DNA from 3 places in the Micromonospora craniellae genome. Region 1 is predicted to be linked to each of the others. Evidence: riboswitches for the same ligand, from Rfam matches in the RefSeq annotation. Region 1 holds a riboswitch; each other region holds the start of a gene.

Region 1 (4,184 bases):
ACGCAGAGCCGGCCGGCGTGCCGGAAACCCAGGTCACCGGTGCGCAGCCAGCCGTCCACGAAGGTCTCCCGGCTGGCCTGCGAATCCCGGTGGTAGCCGCGCGCCACGTTCGGGCCGCGTACCTCGATCAGGCCCACCCGGTCCTCGGGCAGTGGCCGGTGCCGTTCGTCGACGATGCGGACCTCGCAGCCGGGCACCGGGTACCCCAGGTCCATCAGCTCCACGGCGTGGGTACCCGGCCCGGTGGGCACCGCGCGGCCCTGGCTCAGCGCGGCCCGGTCCAGCACCAGCGGCGCGGCGACCTCCCCCGGCGGCGGGAAGGTCACCGCGAGGGTCGCCTCCGCCAGCCCGTACACCGGTCGCAGGGCGGACGGGGCGAGCGCGGCCGGGCGGACGTGCGCCAGGAACGCCCGCCATACGGTCGGGGAGATCGGCTCCGCGCCCACCACCACGCACCGGACCCGGCTCAGGTCCAGCGTGGCGAGGAGGTCCGCCGGCACCCGGCGGACGGCCAGCGCAAGCGCGAAGTTCGCCGCCGACAGCAGGGTCGCGCGGTGCCGGTGAGCGGTGGTGAACCACAGCGCCGGGCGCTTGGCGAACGCCAGCGGGGGGACGCGGACCTGCTTGCACCCGATGGCGAGCGGGGTCAGGTGGGTGCCGATCAACCCCATGTCGTGGAAGAACGGCATCCAGGTGACCAGCACGTCGTCCGGCCCGGCGCCGCTGGCCAGCCGGGCCTGCTCCACATTGGCCAGGACGTTGGCGTGGGTCAACTCCACCCCGCGCGGCGCGCCCGTGCTGCCGGAGGAGAACTGCAGGAACGCCACGTCGGTCGGTGCGGCGGCGAACAACTCCTCCGGCGGGGTGCCGGTACGCAGGTCCGCCAGCCGCAGCACCGGGCCCGCCAGCCCGTCGGCCACAGCTTCGGTGGTGTCGTCCACCACGGTCACCGCGTCGGTGAGCAGCGCGCGGACCGCCCGTACCCGGGCCGGCTCGGGCGGCAGCGGCACCGGGACCAACCCGGCGGCGAGCGCCCCCCAGAACAGCGGCTGGAAGTCGTCCCCGGCGTCGGCGAGCAGGAGCACCGGGGTGCCTGGGACCACCCCCGCTGCCCGGTAGCCGCCCGCGATTCGCAGCGAATCGTCCCGCAGTTGCCGGAAGGTGACCGTCCGTTCGGCGCCGTCGTCGCGGACGTGCACCACGACCTGGTCGGGTGTCCGGTTCGCGGCGTGGACGAGGATGTCGAGCAGTGCCCGTCGGTCGCCGGGTCCGGCCGCAGTCTGCACGCGACGATGCTAGTGGGCATGATCGAGTACCCGGCCGGGCGGTCGGCGGGGTGAACTACATCCGGCACACGACACGCCCGGCACAGCATCTGGTGTTGCCATCTCCGCACCGCACCCATATATGGTGTGCCCTGTAGCTGGTTCGGCCGCCGCTCCACGACGGTCGAGGCAAGAGGGAACTCGGTGGGAATCCGGGACTGCCCCGCAGCGGTGAGTGGGAACGACCGCCGTCATACGCACTGGACCCGCCAGGTCTGGGAAGCGACGGCCAGTAGGCGCGAGCACCAGGCCCACGAGTCCGAAGACCTGCCAGCGTGCCGCACGCGACGTGTGCGGCGGTCGAAGGCCGCGCGGGACAGCCGACGCCATGGGCTGGTCAGTCACGGCAGGAGTGCCGTCGGGTGACCGGCGGCGTCCTCCCGCGCGGACCCGACGATCTCGGGGACAGGCGTGAGGAGGGGGAACATGACGGTGACCCAGGAGCAGGCGGGGCCGGAGCAGCGCCGGCACGTCATGCAGGTCCGCAAGCGGAACGGCGACACCGAGCCGGTGGACGTCAACAAGATCGTCAAGGCGGTGGAGCGGTGGGTCGCCGACCTGGACGAGATCGACCCGCTGAGGGTGGCCACCAAGACCATCAGCGGGTTGTACGACGGCGCGACCACCGCCGAGATGGACAAGCTGTCGATCCAGACCGCGGCCGAACTGATCGGTGAGGAGCCGCAGTACTCGAAGCTGGCGGCCCGGCTGCTGGCCGCGTACGTCGACAAGGAGGTCCGTGGGCAGCAGGTTGCCAGCTTCAGTCAGTCCATCCGGTACGCGCACGGACTGGGCCTGATCGGCGACGATACCGCCGCGTTCGTGGCCCGCAACGCGCGCAAGCTGGACGACGCGATCGACCCGGCGGGGGACCTGCGCTTCGAGTACTTCGGTCTGCGGACGGTCGCCGACCGGTACCTGCTGCGGCACCCGCAGACCCGGCTCGTGGTGGAGACGCCGCAGTACTGGCTGTTGCGGGTCGCCTGCGGCCTGTCCCAGACGCCCGGCGAGGCGATCGGCTTCTACCGGCTGATGTCCAGCCTGGCCTACCTGCCGAGTTCGCCGACGCTGTTCAACTCCGGCACCCGGCACACCCAGATGTCCTCGTGCTTCCTGGTCGACTCGCCCCGCGACGAACTCGATTCCATCTACGAGCGCTACCACCAGGTCGCGAAGCTGTCCAAGTTCTCCGGTGGCATCGGGATCTCCTGGTCCCGGGTACGCGGTCGGGGAGCGTTGATCCGGGGCACCAACGGCAGGTCGAACGGCATCGTGCCGTTCCTCAAGACGCTGGACGCCGGGGTGGCCGCGGTCAACCAGGGCGGCCGCCGCAAGGGCGCGGCCTGCGTCTATCTCGAACCGTGGCACCCGGACATCGAGGAGTTCCTCGAACTGCGGGACAACACCGGCGAGGAGTCCCGGCGGACGCACAACCTGAACCTCGCCAACTGGATCCCGGACGAGTTCATGCGGCGGGTCGAGGCGGACGGCGACTGGTCGCTCGTCGACCCGTCGGACGCGCCCGAACTGCCCGACCTGTTCGGCGAGGCGTTCAACGAGGCGTACCGCGCGGCGGAGAAGAAGGCGGTCAAGACCGTCAAGGCCCGCGACCTGTACGGGCGGATGATGCGGACGCTCGCGCAGACCGGCAACGGGTGGATGACGTTCAAGGACGCCTCGAACCGGCTGTCCAACCAGACCGGCGCACCGGGCAACACGATCCATCTGTCGAACCTGTGCACCGAGATCCTGGAGGTCAACGACGATGCCGAGACCGCGGTGTGCAACCTCGGGTCGGTCAACCTGGGCGCGCACGTCACCGCGGACGGCGTCGACTGGGAACGGCTGCGGGCGACGGTGCGTACCGCCGTGGTGTTCCTCGACCGGGTGATCGACATCAACTACTACCCGGCCGAGCAGGCGGCGGCGTCGAACCCGCGCTGGCGTCCGGTCGGGCTCGGGCTGATGGGTCTGCAGGACGCGTTCTTCACGCTGCGCCTGCCGTTCGACTCCCCGGCCGCCCGGGAGTTGTCGACCCGGGTGCAGGAGGAGATCTTCCTGACCGCGTTGGAGACGTCGGCCGGGCTCGCCGAGCGGTTCGGCCCGCATCCCGCGTACGCCGAGACCCGGGCCGCCCGGGGCGAGCTGCACCCGGACCTGTGGGGTGCCGAGGTCGGTCAGGCCGGGCGGTGGGCCGCGCTGCGCGAGACGATCGGCCGGCACGGCCTGCGGAACTCGCTGCTGGTCGCGATCGCACCGACCGCCACCATCGCCTCGATCGCCGGCTGCTACGAGTGCATCGAGCCGCAGGTGTCCAACCTGTTCAAGCGCGAGACGATGTCCGGTGAGTTCCTCCAGATCAACACCTATCTGGTACGCGAGCTGAAGGCGCGCGGGCTGTGGACGGCCCCGGTCCGGGAGCAGATCAAGCGCGCCGAGGGTTCCGTGCAGGGCGTCGCGGAGATTCCTGCGGACGTCCGCGAGCTGTTCCGTACCGCGTGGGAGCTGCCGCAGCGGGCGCTGATCGACCTGGCGGCCGCCCGTGCCCCCTTCATCGACCAGTCGCAGTCGCTGAACCTGTTCCTGAGCGCGCCGACCATCGGCAAGCTCTCCTCGATGTACCTCTATGCCTGGAAGTCCGGGCTGAAGACCACCTACTACCTGCGGTCGCGTCCCGCGACCCGCATCCAGCAGGCCACCGTCGCCGTCACCCCTGGTGTGAAGCCGGTGGTCGCGGTGAGCGACGACGAGGCGCTGGCCTGCTCCCTGGAGAATCCCGAGAGCTGCGAGGCATGCCAGTGACCACCGTTTCCGAATCCAGCACCAGCGCCAGCGCGGGGCAGCGGCAGATGCTGCTCG
Region 2 (4,184 bases), 400 kb from region 1:
GCACATCGCGGCGTTGGCCGAGTGCGGCAGCCACGCGATCGTCGGGGCGGTACTCGGGTCGTGCCGCACCGGGGAACGTACCCTGATCAAGGATCTGGCCGGGCGGGTCGGGCCGGGCATGCTGGTCCTGGCCGACGCGGGCCTGTACTCCTTCGACCTGTTCAACTCCTTCGCCGCCACCGGCGCGGACCTTGCCTGGCGAGTCGGCGCGAGCGTGTCCATCGGGCATCTGCGGTGGCTCGCGGACGGCTCCTACCAGGCACTGATCTTCAAGGCGGGGTTGTCCGCGCAACGCCGGGCCAGGCTGGTCGAGCAGGCCCGGACCGGCCAGGAGATCCCGGCCGATCTCGCCCGCCTCGTCAGGGTGGTCGAGTACACCGTCCCGGACCGCAACCCCGACGGCGAACTCATCGTGGTGGTCACCACCCTCACCGACCACCACGAGGTCCCCGCGATGGAACTGGCGGGTGCCTACCAGCAGCGCTGGGAAGAAGAGTCCACTCTGAACGAGATCAAGACGGACCTGCGCGGCCGCGGCGAAGTCCTCCGATCGAAGGTCCCTGACCTGGTCGAACAGCAGATGTGGGGACTACTGCTGGCCCACTACGCCATCCGCGCACTGCTGCTGGAAGCCGCCGACCCGGCCGGCTACGACCCCGACCGCATGTCGTTCGTCAAAGGCCTACGCGTCGTACGCCGCCAGGTCACCGACCAGGCGGCCATTACCCCCTGAGCACCTTTCCACCGCCCTCGACGATGCCCTCACCGAGATCCGCCACCAGCCGAACCCGCCCCGACGCGACCGCAGCTGCCCCCGCGTCATCAAACGCGCCCGCCACAACTCCTACCGCGTCAAACGACCCACCGACCGGACCACCCGCCACGACGGGCCCGCCATACCCAGGCTGGCCTGCCCAGACGCCTTAACTTAATGGCATTGCATCATGGTCGTGCTGGCTAAATGGGGCCTCGAATTCCGAGACGGTTCCCCGCGTTTGCGTGCCCGCGCGGAACTCCTACGCGACGGCGGCCCCGAACTCCTGGCTGAGATGATGGACGAGCTCCGCGAGCTCCACCTGGGCATCCCGCGGCCAGACCCCACCGCGCCGCGCCCCAGCCAACGACTGCAAGCGGCCTACGACAACGCCGTGCACGTCACCGTTGCCGTGTAGCCCTCGCCGCGAGACGGCAACACGAGCGACCAGCGTCCGCAGCCCGCCGTCCCGCAGGTCGGACGCGATGGCCCGGACAGCGGTGTCGGATGCGTACCATGTCCGGTGGTGCTGGTTCGTCCCGTCCGGATGGGCGGAACGTCGTAAGAGGGAACCCGGTGGGAGACCGGGACTGCCCCGCAGCGGTGAGTGGGAACGACCGCCGTCATTTGAGCACTGGGCCGTGAGGTCTGGGAAGCGACGGCCAGTAGGCGACCTGGTGTCATGCCCGCGAGTCCGAAGACCTGCCAGCGCTGCGCACACCGCCGGTGTGCGCTGCCGGCGGCCTCTCGGGAGGGCCTGGGCGGAAAGCCGGTACCCGAGGTGTACCTGCCTTCCCTCCCGTGTCCGCCGGGCACTTCGAGGGAAGGACCCCCAAGGTGAGTACCCCATTCGGTCAGAGCACCGTGCTCGGCTACCCACGCATCGGCGCCAATCGTGAGCTGAAGAAGGCGGTGGAGGCGTACTGGGCCGGTAGCGTCGACGCCGCCGGTCTGGAACGTACGGCCGCCGGCCTGCGGGTCGAGGTCTGGCGTGCGCTGCGCGACGCCCGTCTCGACGCGATTCCGTCGAACGTCTTCTCCTACTACGATCACGTGCTCGACACCGCCGTCGCCGTCGGCGCGATCCCGACCCGGTTCGCCCGGCTGGGCCTCTCCGCGCTGGACACCTACTTCGCCATGGCCCGTGGCGTGGACGCCGAGCCGGCACTGGAACTGACGAAGTGGTTCGACACCAACTACCACTACCTGGTGCCGGAGATCGACTCCGACACCGTCTTCACCGCCGATCCGGCCAAGGCCCTCAGGGAGTATGCCGAGGCCGCTGAGCTGGGCATCACCACCCGGCCGGTGCTCGTGGGACCGGCCACGTTCCTGCTGCTGGCCAAGGGCGACGATCCGTTCGCCCGCCTCGACGACCTGGTCGAGACGTACGCCCGGATCCTCACCGCGTTGGCTGAGGCGGGTGTGGCCTGGGTGCAGTTGGACGAGCCCGCATACGTCGCCGACCGCACGCCGGACGAGATCGACGCGCTGCGGCACGCCTACACCCGACTGGGCGAGCTGGCGCAGCGGCCGCGGATCTTCGTCGCGACCTACTTCGGTGAGCTCGGTGACGCGTTGCCGGCCCTGTTGGGCACTCCGGTGGAGGCGGTCGGTCTGGACCTGGTGGCTGGGCCGGGTAATTTGCGTCGGCTTGCGGCCGCGGGTCCGCTGGGCGGTAAGACGATCGTCGCGGGTCTGGTCGATGGCCGCAACATCTGGCGTACGGACCTGCGGGCTGCCGTCGCGGTCGGTGCGACGGTCGCTGGCCTTGCTGATCACGTGGCGGTGTCCACGTCCTGTTCGCTGTTGCACGTCCCGGTCGATCTGGGTGCGGAGACCCGCCTCGACCCTCGGCTGTCCGAGCGGCTCGCGTTCGCTCGGCAGAAGGTCGACGAGGTGGTCGTGCTCGGTCGGGCGTTGCGTGACGGCGCCACGTCGTTGCCCGCCCCGGTGCCGGCCACCCCGGCGCAGTGGCGTCACGACGATGTCCGTGGCCGCCTTACCGCCCTGCGGCCCACCGACCGGCAGCGCGGCGACTACTCCACGCGGGCCACCCGCCAGCAGGAACGGCTCGGGCTGCCGGAGTTGCCGACCACCACGATCGGGTCGTTCCCGCAGACCGGTGAGCTGCGCAAGGCCCGTGCCGCGCACCGGGCCGGCAGCCTCGACGACGCCGGCTACGCGTCGCGGATGCGTGCCGAGGTGGAGCATGTCATCCGACTGCAGGAACAGTTGGGCCTGGACGTGCTCGTGCACGGTGAACCGGAACGCAACGACATGGTGCAGTACTTCGGCGAGCAGCTCGACGGCTTCGCGGCCACCGAGCACGGCTGGGTGCAGTCGTACGGCTCCCGTTGTGTCCGTCCTCCGATCATCTACGGCGACGTGGCGCGCAGGGCGCCGATGACGGTGGAGTGGTCCACCTATGCGCAGTCGCTGACCAGTAAGCCGGTCAAGGGGATGCTCACCGGTCCGGTCACCATCCTGGCCTGGTCGTTCGTGCGTAGCGACCAGCCGTTGGCGGACACCGCCGACCAGGTCGCGTTGGCGCTACGTGACGAGTGCCGTGACCTGGAGTCCGCCGGGATCCGGGTCATCCAGGTCGACGAGCCGGCGCTGCGGGAGACGCTGCCGTTGCGCAAGAGCGACCAGAAGGCGTACCTGGACTGGGCCGTCGGCGCGTTCCGGCTGGCCACCAGCGGCGTCGCCGACGACACCCAGATCCACACCCACCTGTGCTACTCGGAGTTCGGTGAGGTGATCAGCGCCATCGACGCCCTCGACGCCGACGTCACCAGCATCGAGGCGTCCCGGTCGAAGATGGAGGTCCTCGACGACCTGGCCGCGATCGGCTATGGCCGGGGTGTCGGCCCCGGGGTGTGGGACATCCATTCGCCCCGGGTGCCGCCGCGTGACGAGGTGATCGAGGCGCTGCGTCGGGCCGTCGCGGCCGTGCCGGCCCGACGGTTGTGGGCGAACCCGGACTGCGGGTTGAAGACCCGCGCCTACCCGGAGGTCGAGGCGTCCCTACGACACCTGGTCGCCGCCGCCGCCGAGGTCCGCGGCAACTGACATCGCCACGCCGGGCGATCCCACCACAGGATCGCCCGGCTCGACCCGGGAGGGACATTGAACGTCGAATCGACTGCTTTCCGTGCCGCGATCGAGGCTGTCCGCGCGGTGGAGCCGCGTATCGCCGATGCGATCACCAAGGAGCTGCACGATCAGCGGGAGTCGCTGAAGTTGATCGCCAGCGAGAACTACGCCTCACCGGCGGTGTTGCTGGCAATGGGTAACTGGTTGTCCGACAAGTACGCGGAGGGCACGATCGGTCGCCGCTTCTACGCCGGCTGCCAGAATGTCGACACCGTCGAGGCGGTCGCGGTGGAGCACGCCAGAGCGCTCTTCGGCAGCCCCTACGCCTACG
Region 3 (4,184 bases), 330 kb from region 1:
TTGATACATTCGCCCGAGCCAGTCGTCATCCCTGGACCGACTCGAACAGAGGCGGGATCGTGCGGGGGGCAGTGAGGATGAATTCGGCAGCGTCGGACCGTCGGTGACGCAACTCGGCCGGTAGCATGGCCAGTGCGATCAGGGCGCCGAGCAGGCCCGTCGCGGCGAAGCCCCAGGCCGGTGCGGAGGCATCGATTGCCGCCCCGGCCAGCGGGGTGCCGAGGGCCACTCCGACCACCATCGCCGAGCCGTGCAGGCCCATCGCCTCACCCCGTACGCTCGCCGGTGCCAGCCGGCTCACCGCGTCGGCAGTAGCGGCGATGGTCGGGGCGGTGAGCGCCCCGGACGGCAGCAGCACGAGGGCCAGGAGCCACCATTCGCCGCTGCCCAGACCGACCGGAATGGTGACGATTCCGAGTAGTAGGGCAAGGATCAGCGATGGCACGGGGCGAGATAGCGTGCCGTAGGTGAAGCCGCCGACCAGCGAGTATGAGGCCCAGAGCGCCAGGACCACGCCGGTCCATTCAACCTGATCGGCGTCACGCAACACTGCCACCACCGCTACTTCGGTGCCGGCGATCACCAGTGTGCCGGCCGCACCACCGGCGAGCAGCCCGATCAACCGTGGGGTCAGCCACTCCCTGCGGGGCAGCGGCTGCGCCGGCGTCGTCACCTCGTCTTGGGCTTGGGTCGGCGGATTGAGCACCAGCAGGGTGAGTCCGGCCAGCACTATGCCGCCGCCGACGGCGTACATGGTCAGGGTGGGCGAGACACTGGTGGAGAGGGCCACCGCCGCCGCTGGTCCGATCATGAAGCTGAGTTCGACCGACATGGAGTCCAGCGCGTAGGCATGGCGCCGTCGGGTCGGCGGGACCAGCGCGGCGATCGACTGGCGGACCACGGAGAATACCGGGAGGGTGAGCAACCCACCGACGAGCGCGGCGCCGAGAAGCACCGGGTAGGGCAGAACCGGCGCCGTGCCCCAGAACAGCGCCGAGGCCGCTGTGGTCAGCAGCAGCATCGGCCGTAGGCCCCGCCGGTCGACCAGCCGGCCGAGCAGCGGTGCGCCGAGCGCCGAACCGACCGTCATCGCGGCCCCTACCAGTCCGGCGGCGAAGAATCCGCGACCCAGATCGAGTACGTACAGCGTCATCGCCACCGCCGTGGCAGCCACCGGGACCCGGGCGAGGATCGCGACCAGCAGCAGGGGCCGTAACCCCGGAAGCGCGAGGGTGTCCCGGTAGGGCTTCACATTCAACATGACCCATGCCTTCCAGGCTGAGCAGCTAAATCGATCGACGAAAATTGATCGAATGCGTGGAGTGGCGGGTCCGTGAAAGCCTGATTCCGCTCTTGCCGTCGATGTGAACCGGCGCGGTTCTGTGTTGTGGTGCGTCAGGGGATGAGCTGGTCGAGCAGTTCGAACCGCTCGTACGGCTGGTTGTAGTCGCCGAAGTGCCCGTCGTCGCGGACGATCTGGGTGCCGCCGAGCCGCTCGAACATGGCGCGTCCCTGTCGGTCGTCGCAGCCGTACGGATCCTTCCGGGAGTTGATGAAGTAGATGTCTCGCACATGCGACCGGATCGCGGCCCAGTCGTAGCCCTGTTGGAGGACCGGTTCCTCCTCCGTGTTGGGCCGGGTGCAGTAGCCGGCAACCAGGATTGCCTGAGCGACGGTTACGTCCACATGCTCCAGAAGCGCGAGCAGGAGGGCCGCGCCGCCGGAATGGCCCACGAGGACCGTGTCCTCGTCGAAGCCGTGCCCGTTCAGCACCTTCGGCAGGAACGTAGCGATCGGCTCGACGTTGATGCCCGGGTAATGCGGCACCTCGACGGCGTATCCCCGGGCCGCGAGCCGCCCTGCCAGCCAGGGATACCAGCATATGTCCGGGCTGCCGCCGGTCCCGTGGAAGATGATCGCTCTGCGTTCCACCCTGTCTCCTTGGGCCTCGACGCTTGATCAAACCATGTGATCCGCACGAGCGGGCTCGCGGCGTGCCGACGCAAGCGCGGCGGAGTCGAGTCACCCTCAGGTGCCACGAATCGTGGGCGGTTGGCTGGGGTGCCGACTTGGTGCCCGCTGATTGGGCGCGCACATCTGCCGCGATCAGCGCGCTGAGGTGTCGCACATCGGGTGGCCACAGCGTTCACCGAACTCGCCCGAGCGATCTGACCGGCGCCCCCGCCGCAGCTCACCACGCCCAGCCGACCTGATCCACGGATCGAGGCTTAGACCATGAGATAGGCCACGGTGACGGTGCTGCCTGCTTTGGTTAGGGTGACCTCGCCGTGGTGTTTGGGAAGCCGGTGTGAGACCGGTGCGGCCCTCGCCACTGTGATCGGGATGCTGGAGGCCACCGCAAGGTCACTGGGCGTATGCCTGGGAAGGCCGGTCGCCGGCGCACCACCCGTCAGTCAGGAGACCGGCCACGGCACCTGTACGACCCGTCCACGAGGTGCTGGAAGGTGGTCCCGCTATGCGGTTCCTTACGTCCTGGCGCGTTGCCGCGCCGCTCTCCGTCGTGCTCGCCCTGGTCGGTGGCTGCGCCGCGTCCGGCGACAGCGAGCCGGCTGCCACAGCGTCCGCCGCCGGGCCTGTCGCATTCACCAACTGTGGCACATCGGTCACGGTCCCGAGCCCTCCGGCGCGGGCGGTGACGATGAACCAGTCCGCCACCGAGATCATGCTGGCGCTCGGCCTGGAGGACCGGATGGCCGGCACCGCCTACCTCGACGACGAGGTGCTGCCCGAGTACGCCGCCGCGTACGCGAAGGTGCCGGTACTGGCCGAGGAGTACCCGTCGAAGGAGAAGTTGCTCGAACTGGCGCCCGACTTCGTCTACGGCTCATTCTCGAGCGCGTTCGGTGACGAGGGGGCTGGTGACCGCGCCGATTGGCAGAAGCTCGGCGTGGGCACGTACATCTCCGCCGCTGGTTGTCCGAAGGAGACGCGGCCGGCGAAGCTGGCGATCGACGACGTGTTCGCCGAGATCCGTGAGATCGCCGCGATCTTCGGCGTCGCGGATCGGGCCGAGACGCTGATCGCCGGCCAGAAGCAGCGCATCGTGGACGTGTCGGCGGGCGCGAAGGGTACGGGGGTGCTGTGGTGGGACAACGGTACCGACGCGCCGAGTGCCGGTGCCTGCTGTGGCAGCCCGGCCATGATCATGTCTGCCGCCGGGGTCACCAACATCTTCGACGACCTGACCGGCAATTGGGCCGACACCAACTGGGAGACCGTCGTCGAGCGCAATCCGGACGTCATCGTGCTCATCGACGCGAGCTGGGACACCGCCGCCGCCAAGCAGGCATTCCTTGAGAAGCACCCGGCGCTCAAGGACCTGCCCGCCGTCAAGGGCAAGCGGTACGTCACCCTGCCCTTCTCCTCCACCTCGGCCGGCGTGCGGAACGTACTCGCGGTGGAGGCACTGGCGCGGGGTGTCGGCGGGGTGAGCAGCTGACCACCGTCACCACCCGGCCGGCGCAGACCCCGGCGAGCCCGGTCCGGGCGGTGCGCATGGTGGCCGCGGTAGTCGTACTCGCGGGCGGCCTGGTGTTGTCGGTGGCTGCGGCCGTGACGGTGGGGCCGGCAGACCTGTCGCTGGGCACCGTGTGGCTGGTCATCACCGGCCATCTCGGCCTGACCAGTGCCGACGTGCCGCTGCTGCGCGACCACATCGTGTGGGAACTGCGGCTGCCGAGGGTGCTGGGCGCCGCGCTGGTCGGGGCCGGCCTCGCCGCCTGTGGGGCGGTCATGCAGACCGTCACCCGCAACCCGCTCGCCGACCCGTACCTGCTGGGTGTCTCCTCCGGAGCGTCGCTGGGGGCCGTCGCCGTCCTGGTCCTGGGACTCGGCGCGGGTGCCGCGGCGCTCACCGGAGGCGCGTTCGTGGGGGCGCTCGCCGCGTTCGCCGTCGTGGTCGCCGCCGCCGGCCGGCGAGCGGTCCTGCGACCGACCCGGGTGGTGCTGGCCGGCGTCGCCGTCGCGCAACTGTGCGCCGCGCTGACGACGTTCGTGATCATCTGGGCGGCCCACCCGCACGCGACCCAGAGCATCACCTTCTGGCTGTCCGGCTCCCTCGCCCGCGTCGACTGGACCGCACTCGGGTGGGCGACGCCGCTACTCGCGGCGGGGTTCGCCGTGATCCTCCGGTGTGCTCGCGCGCTCAACGCGTTCGCGTTCGG

The links. A riboswitch is a leader RNA that binds a small molecule or an ion and turns the genes downstream of it on or off. The one in region 1 is predicted to bind cobalamin.
Region 2: it holds a riboswitch for cobalamin, as region 1 does, so the genes downstream of both, metE (5-methyltetrahydropteroyltriglutamate--homocysteine S-methyltransferase) here and ID554_RS30040 (ribonucleoside-diphosphate reductase subunit alpha) in region 1, are expected to answer to the same signal.
Region 3: it holds a riboswitch for cobalamin, as region 1 does, so the genes downstream of both, ID554_RS00380 (ABC transporter substrate-binding protein) here and ID554_RS30040 (ribonucleoside-diphosphate reductase subunit alpha) in region 1, are expected to answer to the same signal.

The regions. Positions count from the first base shown of each region.
Region 1 is NZ_CP061725.1:6,590,860-6,595,043, reverse strand. It holds gene ID554_RS30045 (non-ribosomal peptide synthetase/type I polyketide synthase) at 1-1,286, opposite strand, end outside; cobalamin riboswitch at 1,408-1,614, shown strand; gene ID554_RS30040 (ribonucleoside-diphosphate reductase subunit alpha) at 1,752-4,127, shown strand; gene ID554_RS30035 (ribonucleotide-diphosphate reductase subunit beta) at 4,118-4,184, shown strand, end outside.
Region 2 is NZ_CP061725.1:149,233-153,416, reverse strand. It holds gene ID554_RS00675 (IS4 family transposase) at 1-733, shown strand, start outside; gene ID554_RS00670 (hypothetical protein) at 945-1,172, shown strand; cobalamin riboswitch at 1,268-1,478, shown strand; gene metE (5-methyltetrahydropteroyltriglutamate--homocysteine S-methyltransferase) at 1,592-3,829, shown strand; gene ID554_RS00660 (glycine hydroxymethyltransferase) at 3,887-4,184, shown strand, end outside.
Region 3 is NZ_CP061725.1:84,474-88,657, reverse strand. It holds gene ID554_RS00390 (MFS transporter) at 26-1,261, opposite strand; gene ID554_RS00385 (alpha/beta hydrolase) at 1,396-1,932, opposite strand; cobalamin riboswitch at 2,253-2,445, shown strand; gene ID554_RS00380 (ABC transporter substrate-binding protein) at 2,477-3,460, shown strand; gene ID554_RS00375 (iron chelate uptake ABC transporter family permease subunit) at 3,517-4,184, shown strand, end outside.